Linked DNA regions of Ramlibacter pinisoli. The protein of the gene in region 3 interacts with the protein of the main gene of each other region in a pairwise test. Links are inferred from orthologs where the notes say so. Each region holds a gene or a part of one and is shown on either strand. Other genes may lie near its edges.

What was found. The genes of interacting proteins can lie anywhere in the genome.
Region 1: the proteins of ftsZ (region 3) and zapD interact in binary tests that used the Escherichia coli proteins (3 or more experiments, as listed by UniProt). The link is inferred for Ramlibacter pinisoli from one-to-one orthologs.
Region 2: the proteins of ftsZ (region 3) and GON04_RS13835 interact in binary tests that used the Escherichia coli proteins (3 or more experiments, as listed by UniProt). The link is inferred for Ramlibacter pinisoli from one-to-one orthologs.

What each region holds. Positions count from the first base shown.
Region 1 is NZ_WSEL01000009.1:1,830,839-1,834,490, reverse strand. Bases 153-3,088 are described here. They hold zapD (cell division protein ZapD), read right to left. Parts: upstream 2,031-3,088; coding sequence 1,275-2,030; downstream 153-1,274. Other genes in these bases: GON04_RS23150 (prepilin peptidase), read right to left, coding at 2,672-3,088; coaE (dephospho-CoA kinase), read right to left, coding at 2,068-2,664; GON04_RS23165 (DNA gyrase inhibitor YacG), read right to left, coding at 1,063-1,266; GON04_RS23170 (NUDIX domain-containing protein), read left to right, coding at 597-1,058; GON04_RS23175 (ATP-binding protein), read left to right, coding at 153-591. Also shown: more of GON04_RS23175, read left to right, coding at 1-152; more of GON04_RS23150, read right to left, coding at 3,089-3,514; GON04_RS23145 (type II secretion system F family protein), read right to left, coding at 3,511-3,652. UniProt on the Escherichia coli protein: Cell division factor that enhances FtsZ-ring assembly. Directly interacts with FtsZ and promotes bundling of FtsZ protofilaments, with a reduction in FtsZ GTPase activity.
Region 2 is NZ_WSEL01000006.1:147,690-151,361, forward strand. Bases 565-3,520 are described here. They hold GON04_RS13835 (rod shape-determining protein), read left to right. Parts: upstream 565-1,498; coding sequence 1,499-2,542; downstream 2,543-3,520. Other genes in these bases: gatA (Asp-tRNA(Asn)/Glu-tRNA(Gln) amidotransferase subunit GatA), read right to left, coding at 565-1,059; gatC (Asp-tRNA(Asn)/Glu-tRNA(Gln) amidotransferase subunit GatC), read right to left, coding at 1,056-1,355; mreC (rod shape-determining protein MreC), read left to right, coding at 2,682-3,520. Outside these bases: more of gatA, read right to left, coding at 1-564; more of mreC, read left to right, coding at 3,521-3,617; rod shape-determining protein MreD, read left to right, coding at 3,667-3,672. UniProt on the Escherichia coli protein: Forms membrane-associated dynamic filaments that are essential for cell shape determination. Acts by regulating cell wall synthesis and cell elongation, and thus cell shape.
Region 3 is NZ_WSEL01000003.1:1,534,710-1,538,912, forward strand. The notes cover bases 543-3,527. They hold ftsZ (cell division protein FtsZ), read right to left. Parts: upstream 2,662-3,527; coding sequence 1,423-2,661; downstream 543-1,422. Other genes in these bases: lpxC (UDP-3-O-acyl-N-acetylglucosamine deacetylase), read right to left, coding at 543-1,152; ftsA (cell division protein FtsA), read right to left, coding at 2,927-3,527. In the rest of the region: crossover junction endodeoxyribonuclease RuvC, read left to right, coding at 1-44; GON04_RS26565 (hypothetical protein), read right to left, coding at 52-225; more of lpxC, read right to left, coding at 229-542; more of ftsA, read right to left, coding at 3,528-4,156; GON04_RS08665 (cell division protein FtsQ/DivIB), read right to left, coding at 4,166-4,203. UniProt on the Escherichia coli protein: Essential cell division protein that forms a contractile ring structure (Z ring) at the future cell division site. The regulation of the ring assembly controls the timing and the location of cell division.

The DNA of each region.
Region 1 (3,652 bases), on a different replicon or contig from region 3:
GCCCGCGGCACCGGCAAGAGCTCCCTGATCAAGGCCTGCCTGAACGAATACGCGGGCCGCGGGCTGCGGCTGATCGAGGTCGACAAGGCCGACCTCACCGACCTGCCGGACATCGTCGACGTGGTCTCCGGCCGGCCGGAGAAGTTCGTGGTGTTCTGCGACGACCTCAGCTTCGAGGAGGGGGAGGCCGGCTACAAGGCGCTGAAGTCCATTCTGGACGGCTCGGTGGCGGCGTCGACGCCCAACGTGCTGATCTACGCCACCAGCAACCGCCGGCACCTCCTTCCCGAGTACATGAAGGACAACCTCACCTACACCCACACCGAGGACGGCGAGGTCCACCCGGGCGAGGTGATCGAGGAGAAGATCTCGCTGTCCGAGCGGTTCGGTCTGTGGGTGAGCTTCTATCCGTTCAGCCAGGACGAGTACCTGGCCATCACGGCGCAATGGCTGTCGTCGTTCGGCGTGCCGCGCGACAGCATCGAGTCCGCGCGCGCGGAAGCGCTGGTCTGGGCGCTGGAGCGCGGTTCGCGCAGCGGGCGGGTGGCCTACCAGTTCGCGCGCGACTGGGCCGGCCGGCACGCGGCGTGAGCGGACTGCTCGTCGCCGACGGCGACCGGCCGCGCGAGGGCGGCCCCGACCGCAAGGAAGTGGAAGTCGCCGTGGGCGTGCTGGTGCGCGCCGACGGCCGCTTCCTGCTCACCAGCCGGCCCGAGGGCAAGGTCTACGCCGGCTACTGGGAGTTCCCCGGCGGCAAGGTCGAGCCCGGCGAGAGCGTGGAGGACGCGCTGCGCCGCGAGCTGGTCGAGGAGATCGGGGTGCGCATCGGCGCCGTGCATCCCTGGCGCGTCGAGCGGGTCGACTATCCGCACGCGCTGGTTCGGCTGAACTTCTGCAAGGTCTATGAGTGGGACGGCGAGCTGCACATGCACGAGGGCCAGCAGTTCGCCTGGGAAGAACTGCCGGTCGCCGTGGCGCCGGTCCTGCCCGGGACGGTGCCCGTGCTGCAGTGGTTCGCGCAGGAGCGCAGCTTCACCGGCGCCACGCACGCCGGCTAGCCGGCTACTGGAGCTTGGGATCGCCGAACGGCTGGTCGTCGGGCGGCGTTTCGTCCGGCACGCGGAAGCTCTCGCTGGCCCAGGCGCCGAGGTCCAGGTTCTTGCAGCGCTCGCTGCAGAACGGCCGGTAGGGGTTGGCCGGTGAATAGATGCTGTCGCCGCCGCAGGTGGGGCAGGCGACGATCCGGGGCCGGGGATCGTCGGGCATGGCCTTCCTCAGGAACACAGGGTGAGCTCGAAGCCCGCGTCCTCGTTGCTGCTGTGCAGCTTGTCGCTGCCTTCCTGGCGCATCAGGCGGACCGAGACCATCAGCCGGTTGCCGCTGATCTCGGGCACGAGGCGTTGGGCAGGGTCGATGCGCAGGCGCAGCAGCTGGAAGGTGCGCCCCTGCGGCAGGGTCTGCTGGAACTGGCCGCCGATCGCCATCACCTTTTGCGCCGTGCCCGAGTCGCGCAGCAGCTTCAGCAGCCGGTGGATGGACTCGGCGAAGGGGCCGAGCGGACGCGCCCAGCGCCCCAGGTCGGCCTGGCGGGTGGCGGCGTCGAGGTGTTGCCAGGCGTAGTAGCCCGGCAGGTCGAACTCGCAGGTGCCGCCCGGGATGCCGATGCGGCTGCGGATGCTCATGAGCCACTCGTTGTCGGTGAGCGACTGCCCGGCCTTGCCCGGCAGGTTGTTCAACGCGGTGAAGTTCGCATCGAGCTGCGACACCACCTCGTCGAGCACCGATTCCGCGACGCCGGGGTTGCCACGGTAGCTGTTGAGCACGCCCTTCTGCTTCTCGAGGTCCTTCATCACGTCCGACTTCAGGTCGGCGCGGGCCGCGACGTCCATGATCTCGAAGATGGTCGCGAGCGCGTAGTGGTGGTCGAGCGGATGCTCGCGCGGGACCAGTTCCCCGAGGCGCCGGAACAGGTGCTCCAGGCGGAGGTAGGTGCGGATGCGTTCGTTGAACGGGTATTCGTAGAGGATCACGCTCAAGGCTGCTGCGCGGCGTTCCGCGAACACACCATCATAGCCCGAACCCCCGCGCGACCTGTTCCACCTCGGCCCTCAGTTGGTCGAGCGTCAGGTCGTCGTTGACGATCACCACGTCGGCGGCACCCAGCCGCTGCCCGCGCGGCGCCTGGGCCGCGATGATGGCCTGCACCTGGGCTTCGGCCAGCCCGCTGCGGGCCTGCACCCGCGCGATCTGGGTGGCCGGCTGGCAGTCGACCACGAGCACGCGGTCGACCAGGGCGCGCCAGCGGCCGGATTCGACCAGCAGCGGGATGTCGAACACCACGCAGCGTGCGCCGGCCGCCTCGGCCATGGCGGCCTGGCGAGCAGTTTCGGCACCCACCAGGGGATGGATGATGGCCTCGAGGTCGCGCCGCGCCGCCGGGTCGGCGTAGACCTGGGCGCGCATCCGGTCGCGGTCGAGTGCGCCGTCGGGCGTGATGAAGTCGTTGCCGAAACGCGTCGCGATGGCCGGGATGGCGGCGCCGCCCGCTGCCGTGGTGGCCCGCGAGATGGCGTCGGCGTCGATCGCGGCGGCACCCAGCTCGCGCAGCATGTGCAGCACGGTGCTCTTGCCGCTCCCGATGCCGCCGGTCAGGCCGACTCTCATGGCACGCCTAGAGGCCGATGGTCCGCAGGATGGACTCGGGGCCGAACAGCAGGGCCGCGAAGCCGGCGCCGGCCAGGAACGGGCCGAACGGCACGTAGCCGCCAGGGCGCAGGCCACTCGCGAACTTCATGCCGATGCCGATCACGGCGCCGATGACCGAGGCCATCAGGATCATGGGCACCAGCGCCTCGGGCCCGAACCATGCGCCCAGTGCCGCGAAGAGCTTGAAATCGCCGTAGCCCATGCCTTCCTTGCCGGTGAGCAGCTTGAAGCCCTTGTACACCGCCCACAGGGACAGGTAGCCGGCGACCGCGCCCCAGAGCGACTGGCTGAGGGGCAGGGTGTTCCAGCGCAGCGCCGACGCGATGAGCCCGGCCCAGACCAGCGGCAACGTGATGTCGTCGGGCAGCAGCGTGGTGTCCCAGTCGATCAGCGCCAGCGCCAGCAGGGCGGCGCAGAAACCGCACCAGGCCAGGCCCTTCCAGGTCGCACCGTACTGCCAGACGCAGAAGGCGAAGAGGGCGGCCGTCGCCAGTTCGACCACGGGGTAGCGCCAGCCGATCGGCGTGCCGCACGACGAGCACTTGCCGCGCAGGGCAATGAAGCTCAGGACCGGGATGTTCTCGTACCAGCGGATGACGTGGCCGCACTGGCGGCAGCGCGAGCGTGGGCGCATCAGGTTGAACGGCTCCGACGGCTCCGGGTCCTTGCCCGCGAGGTCGGCGCATTCGGCCGCCCACTGCCTTTCCAGGATCCTGGGCAGCCGGAAGATGACAACGTTGAGGAAGCTGCCGACCAGCAGCCCGAGGACGCCGGCGAGCGCGGCGTCCACGACGGGCGAGACCATCAGACGACGGCGCCGAGCTTGAAGATCGGCAGGTACATCGAGACCACGATGCCGCCGATCAGGCCGCCGAGGAAGACGATGATGATGGGCTCCATCAGGCTGGACAGGCCGGCCACCATGTCGTCGACCTCGGCCTCGTAG
Region 2 (3,672 bases), on a different replicon or contig from region 3:
GCCGAAGCCCTCGGCCCGGGTCTTGCGGTACATGTCGACCAGGTCGTCGTACTGCGCCGCGCGGTGCCCGAACTTCACGCCGTCGAAGCGCGACAGGTTGGACGAGGCCTCGGCCGGCGCGATGATGTAGTAGACCGGGATCGACAGCTCGGTGCGCGGCAGCGAGATCTCGACCAGGCGCGCGCCCAGGCGGACGAACTGCTGCAGCGCCGCGTCGATGGCGGCACGCACGTCGGCCGCCAGGCCCTCGCCGAAGAACTCCTTCGGCACGCCGATGCGCAGGCCGTCCAGCGACGCGCCCAGGCCGCGCGTGTAGTCCTCGGCCGGCAGGTCGAGCGAGGTCGAGTCGCGGTCGGGGTCGGGGCCGCACATCGCCGACAGCAGCAGCGCGCAGTCCTCGGCGCTGCGCGCCATCGGGCCGGCCTGGTCGAGGCTGGAGGCGAAGGCGATCATCCCGTAGCGCGAGGCGCGGCCGTAGGTCGGCTTGATGCCGGTGATGCCGCAGAACGCGGCCGGCTGGCGGATCGAGCCGCCGGTGTCGGTGCCGGTGACGGCCGGCGCCAGCCGGGCGGCGACCGCCACCGCGCTGCCGCCGGAGGAGCCGCCCGGGATGCGGCTGGTGTCCCAGGGATTGCGGGCCGGCCCGAAGGCCGAGTTCTCGTTCGACGAGCCCATGGCGAACTCGTCGCAGTTGAGCTTGCCCAGCGTCACGGTGCCGGCTTCGGCCAGCTTGCGCACCACGGTGGCGTCGAACGGCGACCGGTAGCCGGCCAGCATGCGCGAGCCGGCGGTGCTGGGGAAGTCGCGCGTGACGAAGATGTCCTTGTGGGCGATCGGCACGCCCAGCAGCGGCGCCGGGTCGCCGGCCGCCAGCCGCTGGTCGGCGGCCCGGGCCTGCGCCAGCGTGACGTCCTCGTCGGTGGCCAGGAAGGCGCCCAGCCCCTGGTGGGCCTGGCCGCGGGCCAGGAAGTGCTGTGCGACCTCGACGGCCGAGACCTGCTTGTCGCGCAGGCGCTGCGCCAGGGCGGCGACGGACAGCTGGTGCAGGGCGTCGCTCATTCGATCACCTTGGGCACCAGGAACAGGCCGGCTTCGACGGCCGGCGCGCTGCGCTGGTTGGCCTCGCGCGCATTCGGCTCGCTGGCGACGTCGTCGCGCAGGCGCAGCTGGACCTCCTGGATGGCGGCGACCGGGTGCGCCAGCGGCTCGATCCCCGCGGTATCCACAGCCCGCATCGCCTCGACGATGCCGAAGAAGCCGTTGATCTGAGTGAGCATGCGCTCGCTTTCGGGCGGTTGCAGCTCCAATCGCGCCAGGTGCTGCAGGCGGCGGATGTCGTCGGGGGTCAGGGCCATGGCGAAAAACGGGGGCGAAACCAGTTGTAAGCGCGGCAGGACGTGCTGTCGCGTTGGCAGTTATTCACAGGGGATCAGGTATTATCCCGCCTTTGGTGACGGCCCTTCGGGGCCGCTTTCGCAGAAGAAGAGGAATCCCCCCCATGTTCGGAGCGTTCCGTCGGTACCTGTCAACCGACCTGGCCATTGACCTGGGCACCGCCAACACGCTGATCTTCGTCCGGGACAAGGGGATCGTTCTCGACGAGCCGTCGGTCGTCGCCATCCGCCACGAAGGGGGCCCGCAGGGCAAGAAGACCATCCAGGCGGTGGGCCACGAGGCCAAGGCGATGCTGGGCAAGGTGCCGGGCAACATCGAGGCCATCCGGCCGATGAAGGACGGCGTCATCGCCGACTTCACCGTCACGGAGCAGATGCTCAAGCAGTTCATCAAGATGGTGCACCCGCGCGGCGTGTTCAAGCCCAGCCCGCGCATCATCATCTGCGTGCCCTGCGGCTCCACCCAGGTCGAGCGGCGCGCCATCCGGGAGTCGGCGCTGGGCGCCGGCGCCAGCGAGGTCTACCTGATCGAGGAACCGATGGCGGCCGCCATCGGCGCCGGCCTGCCGGTGAGCGAGGCCTCCGGCTCCATGGTGGTCGACATCGGCGGCGGCACCACCGAGGTGGGCGTCATCTCGCTGGGCGGCATGGTCTACAAGGGCAGCGTGCGGGTGGGCGGCGACCGCTTCGACGACGCCATCATTGCCTACATCCGCCGCAACTACGGCATGCTGATCGGCGAGCCCACCGCCGAGGCGATCAAGAAGAACATCGGCTCCGCCTTCCCGGGCAGCGAGGTCAAGGAGATCGAGGTCAAGGGCCGCAACCTCTCCGAAGGCGTGCCGCGCTCGTTCACCATCTCCTCCAACGAGATCCTGGAGGCGCTCACCGACCCGCTGAACAACATCGTCTCGGCGGTGAAGAACGCACTGGAGAGCACGCCGCCCGAGCTGGGCGCCGACATCGCCGAGCGCGGCATGATGCTCACCGGCGGCGGCGCCCTGCTGCGCGACCTCGACCGCCTGCTGGCCGAGGAGACCGGCCTGCCGGTGCTGGTGGCCGAGGACCCGCTCACCTGCGTGGTGCGCGGCTGCGGCATCGCGCTGGAACGCATGGAACGCCTGGGCTCGATCTTCACGTCCGAATGACGGCCGTCGCCGCCGCGCGGGCTGACCGGGCGGCGGTGCGGCACAGCTGACCGGCGCCGCGCGCCATGAACCCCCTCCAGCTTCCTGTCCCCGAGCCGCGTTCCGGCGCCGCCATCCCGGCGCAGCAAGGTTGCCCGCCATGCCCTTAGGCACGCTCGACCGCACGCCGCCGCCGTTCTTCAAGCAGGGGCCCTCGGCGCTGTCCAAGCTGATGGTGTTCAGCGCCCTGGCGCTGTTCCTGATGGTGGCCGACACCCGCTTCCACATCACGCAGCCGCTGCGCGCGGCGGTGGCCACCGTGCTCTACCCGGTGCAATGGGTCGCGCTGCAGCCCATCCTGGCCCTGCGCCAGGGCGCCGAGTACTTCGAGTCTCTCGGCCGGGCGCAGGCGGTGGAGGCCGAGGCGCGCGTCAAGCTCGCCCAGCAGTCGCAGCGGGCCAACCAGGTCGAGCAGCTGACGCTGGAGAACGCCCGGCTGCGCAAGCTGCTCGAGCTGCGCGAGCGCCTGGCCACCACGGCGCAGGCGGCCGAGGTGCTGTACGACGCCGCCGATCCCTACACCCGCAAGGTGGTCATCGACAAGGGCCTGGCGCAGGGCATCACCGAGGGCTCGCCGGTCATCGACGAATCGGGCGTGCTGGGCCAGGTCACGCGCGCCCACCCGCTCATGAGCGAGGTCACCCTGATCACCGACCGCGACCAGGCCATCCCGGTGCTGAACACCCGCACCGGGTCGCGCAGCGTGGCCTATGGCGATCCGACCGGCGCCCACGCCGGTGCGCTCGAACTGCGCTTCATGGCCGGCAATGCCGACGTGCAGCCGGGCGACCTGCTCACCACCAGCGGGGTCGACGGCGTCTACCCGGCCGGCCTGCCGGTGGCCAAGGTCGACAAGGTCGAGCGGCGTGCCGACTCGGCCTTCGCCCGCATCTACTGCGTGCCGCAGGCGCTGGTGGACGGCGCCCGCCATGTCATGGTGCTCAAGCCGGTGGCGGCGCAGATCCCGCCGCGGCCACCGATCGACGCGCCGCCGCCGGTCAAGGTGCCCAGGAAGGGCCCGGGAGGCGGGGCATGAGCAGCGACCGTCCGTTGCGTCACGCGCACGCCGGCAGGGAGGCACGGCCATGATC
Region 3 (4,203 bases):
CGCGCCGCAACACCGGCCAGTACCGCGCCGGTCGCGTGCTCTAGGCGCCGCTCAGATCCGCTCGGCCACCAGCACCAGGAAGAAGCCGGCGGCGGCCAGCAGGGTCCACTTCAGGATGACCCAGCCCCAGTGGCGGTAGCGCGGCTGGCCGGTGCCGGCATAGAAGGCGAAGCACACGCCCGCCCCCAGCAGGAGCAGCACGATCGCCCAGCGGAACAGCAGCATCGGCTACCAGGCGCGTGCCGGCAGCGCGAAACCGGGCGGGGCGAGCTTCTCGTCCTCGAAGGTGACCACTTCCCAGGCGTCACGCTGGGCCAGCAGCGCACGCAGCAGCTTGTTGTTCAGCGCGTGGCCGGAGCGGAAAGCACCGTAGGCCGCCAGCATCGGCTTGCCCAGCAGGTACAGATCGCCCATGGCGTCGAGGATCTTGTGCTTGACGAACTCGTCGTCGTAGCGCAGCCCTTCGCTGTTGAGGACCCGGTAGTCGTCCATCACGATGGCGTTGTCCATGCCGGCGCCCAGCGCCAGCCCGTTGGCACGCATCATCTCGACGTCCTTGGTGAAGCCGAAGGTGCGGGCCCGCGCGATGTCGCGCTGGTAGTTGCCCTGGCCGAGGTCGAACTCGACCCGCTGGCCGGTGGAGTCGACCACGCGGTGGTCGAAGTCGATCTCGAAGCGCAGCTTGTAGCCGTGGTAGGGGGCCAGCCGTGCCCACTTGAGCGCGTCGCCCTCGCCTTCGCGCACTTCCACCGGCTTGAGCAGGCGCACGAAGCGGCGCGGCGCGTTCTGCAGTTCGATGCCGGCGCTCTGCAGCAGGAACACGAACGACGACGACGAGCCGTCGAGGATGGGCACCTCTTCGGCCGTGATGTCCACGTACAGGTTGTCCAGGCCCAGGCCGGCGCAGGCCGACATCAGGTGTTCGACCGTGTGCACCTTGGCGCTGCCGCTCGAGATGGTGGAGGCGAGCCGGGTGTCCGTCACCGCCTCGGCCGACACCGGAATGTCGATGGGCTCGGGCAGGTCGACCCGCCGGAACACGATGCCGGTGTCCGGCTGCGCGGGCCTGAGGGTCAGCTCCACGCGCTGGCCGCTGTGCAGGCCCACACCGACGGCGCGGGTGAGGGTCTTGAGCGTGCGTTGCTGGAGCATGTGTCGATTTTAAGTCGGGGGGTGTCCCGCAGGCGGGGACAGGGAATGGTTCTGGCTATGCCGGCGATTGGTGATCGCAGCGTGGAACCCTTGAGCCGAGCCTCCACGAAGCCCTGCCATCCGGTGCGCGGCGCCGCAGGAGCCGCGCCACCGTTCGCGCGGAGCAGCGCGCAGCGCGAACACCCTTTGAACGAGGATCCGGCTCCGCCGGTCCTCGTTCAACCGATCAACCCACTTCGAAAACGCGCAGCGTTTTCGAAGTGAAGGTGATCAGTCGGCTTGCTTGCGCAGGAAAGCCGGGATCTCGAAGTCGTCCATGCCGCCGGAGCTGAGCGCGTCGACCTTGGCCGCGGCCTGGGTGCGGTTGGTGCGCCACACGCTGGGCACGGCCATGTTGCCGTAGTCGGGCTGGTGCGACGGGCGCCCCATCTCCTGGGTGACGATGGCGCCGGGGCCGCTGACGACGGTGCTGATGGTCGGCACGTGGAACGGCACGTTGTCGGTGCCGGTGCGCAGCACCTGCAGCGGCGGCGCCGTGCGGCGCTGGCCCTGTCGCGACAGGCCGGTGGCCACCACCGTCACGCGGACGTCGTCGCCCAGGTTGTCGTCGTAGGCCGTGCCGTAGATGACGTGCGCGTCCTGCGAGGCGTAGGCGCGGATGGTGTTCATCGCCAGCTTGGACTCGGACAGCTTGAGGCTGCCCTTGGCCGCGGTGATCAGCACCAGCACGCCCTTGGCGCCCGACAGGTCGATGCCTTCCAGTAGCGGGCAGGCCACGGCCTGCTCGGCGGCGATGCGCGCGCGGTCGGGGCCGGACGCCACCGCCGTGCCCATCATCGCCTTGCCGGGCTCGCCCATCACGGTGCGCACGTCCTCGAAGTCGACGTTCACGTGGCCGGGCACGTTGATGATTTCCGCGATGCCGCCGACGGCGTTCTTCAGCACGTCGTTGGCGTGCGCGAAGGCCTCGTCCTGGGTGATGTCGTCACCCAGCACCTCGAGCAGCTTCTCGTTGAGCACCACGATCAGCGAATCGACGTTGGCCTCCAGCTCCGCCAGGCCGTTGTCGGCGTTGGTCATGCGGCGACCGCCCTCCCAGTCGAACGGCTTGGTCACCACGCCGACGGTCAGGATGCCCATCTCCTTGGCGATGCGGGCGATGACCGGCGCGGCGCCGGTGCCGGTGCCGCCGCCCATGCCGGCGGTGATGAACAGCATGTGCGCGCCGTCGATGGCCTCGCGGATGTTCTCCGCCGCCGCCTCGGCCGCCTCGCGGCCCTTCTCGGGCTTGCTTCCCGCGCCCAGCCCGCTGTTGCCCAGCTGGATGGTCTTGTGGGAGCAGCTGCGCGAGAGCGCCTGGGCGTCGGTGTTCGCGGTGATGAACTCCACGCCCTGGACCGCCCGGTCGATCATGTGCTCGACGGCGTTGCCGCCGCCCCCGCCCACGCCGATGACCTTGATCTGGGTGCCCAGGTGGAATTCCTCGACTTCGATCATTTCGATGCTCATCTCAATCTCCTGAAATTCGGTTGCAGTTGCCAATGCAGATCTTGTTGGTGTGAAGCAGGGAAACGCTCATGAGGGTGGATCGGTGGACCTCCGTCGTCGTTTCGTCTTGCGAACAACACGGGCGCCCGCACGCGAAGGACGCGAAGGTTGCACGAAGGACGCGAGAAAAACGGGTCGATGGCAATTCATCTCCATTCGGGTTTCCTTTCGCGTCCTTTGCACAGCCCTCGCGACCTTCGCGTGCGGAGGTCCGTCCCAGCTTCCATCAGAAGTTCCCCACGATGAAATCCTTGAAGCGGGAGAAGGCGGTCTTCATCGACCCGTTCTTCTGCGCCACCTTGAATCCGCGCAGGCGCGCCACGCGCGCCTCCTCCAGCAGGCCCATGACGGTGGCCGCGCGCAGCTGCCCCACCATGTCGGACAGGGCGCCGCCGTACTGGGGTACGCCGCGCCGCACCGGCTTGAGGAAGATGTCCTCGCCCAGCTCCACCATGCCCGGCATCACGGCGCTGCCGCCGGTGATGACGATGCCCGAGGACAGCACCTCCTCGTAGCCCGACTCGCGCACCACCTGCTGCACGAGCGAGAAGATCTCCTCCACCCGCGGCTCGATCACGCCGGCCAGCGCCTGGCGCGAGAGCATGCGCGGGCCGCGGTCGCCCAGCCCCGGCACCTCGACCTGCTGCTCGGGGTCGGCCAGCAGCTGCTTGGCGTAGCCGCTCTCGACCTTGATGTCCTCGGCGTCCTTGGTCGGCGTGCGCAGCGCCATCGCGATGTCGCTGGTGATCAGGTCGCCGGCGATCGGGATCACGGCGGTGTGGCGGATCGCGCCGTTGGTGAAGATGGCCACGTCGGTGGTGCCGGCGCCGATGTCGACCACCGCCACGCCCAGCTCCTTCTCGTCCTGCGTCAGCACCGACTGGGCCGAGGCCAGCGGGTTGAGCATCAGCTGCTCGACTTCCAGGCCGCAGCGGCGCACGCACTTGACGATGTTCTCGGCCGCGCTCTGGGCACCGGTGACGATGTGCACCTTGGCCTCCAGGCGGATGCCGCTCATCCCGATCGGCTCCTTGACGTCCTGGCCGTCGATGACGAATTCCTGCGGCTCCACCAGCAGCAGCCGCTGGTCGGTGGAGATGTTGATCGCGCGCGCCGTCTCGACCACCCGCGCCACGTCGGCCGGCGTGACCTCCTTGTCCTTCACCGCCACCATGCCGCTGGAGTTGATGCCGCGGATATGGCTGCCGGTGATGCCGGTGTAGACGCGCGTGATCTTGCAGTCGGCCATCAGCTCGGCTTCCTTGAGCGCCTGCTGGATGCTCTGCACGGTGGCGTCGATGTTCACCACCACGCCGCGCTTGAGGCCGTTGGACGGCGACACGCCCAGGCCCGCGAGCTTGAGCTCGCCGCCCGGCATCACCTCCGCCACCACCGCCATGACCTTCGCCGTGCCGATGTCCAGCCCGACGACCAGGTCCTTGTAGTCTTTCGCCATGTGTCCCTCTTATTTCCTCGCGGGCGCGGCTTCGACCGTGCCCACTC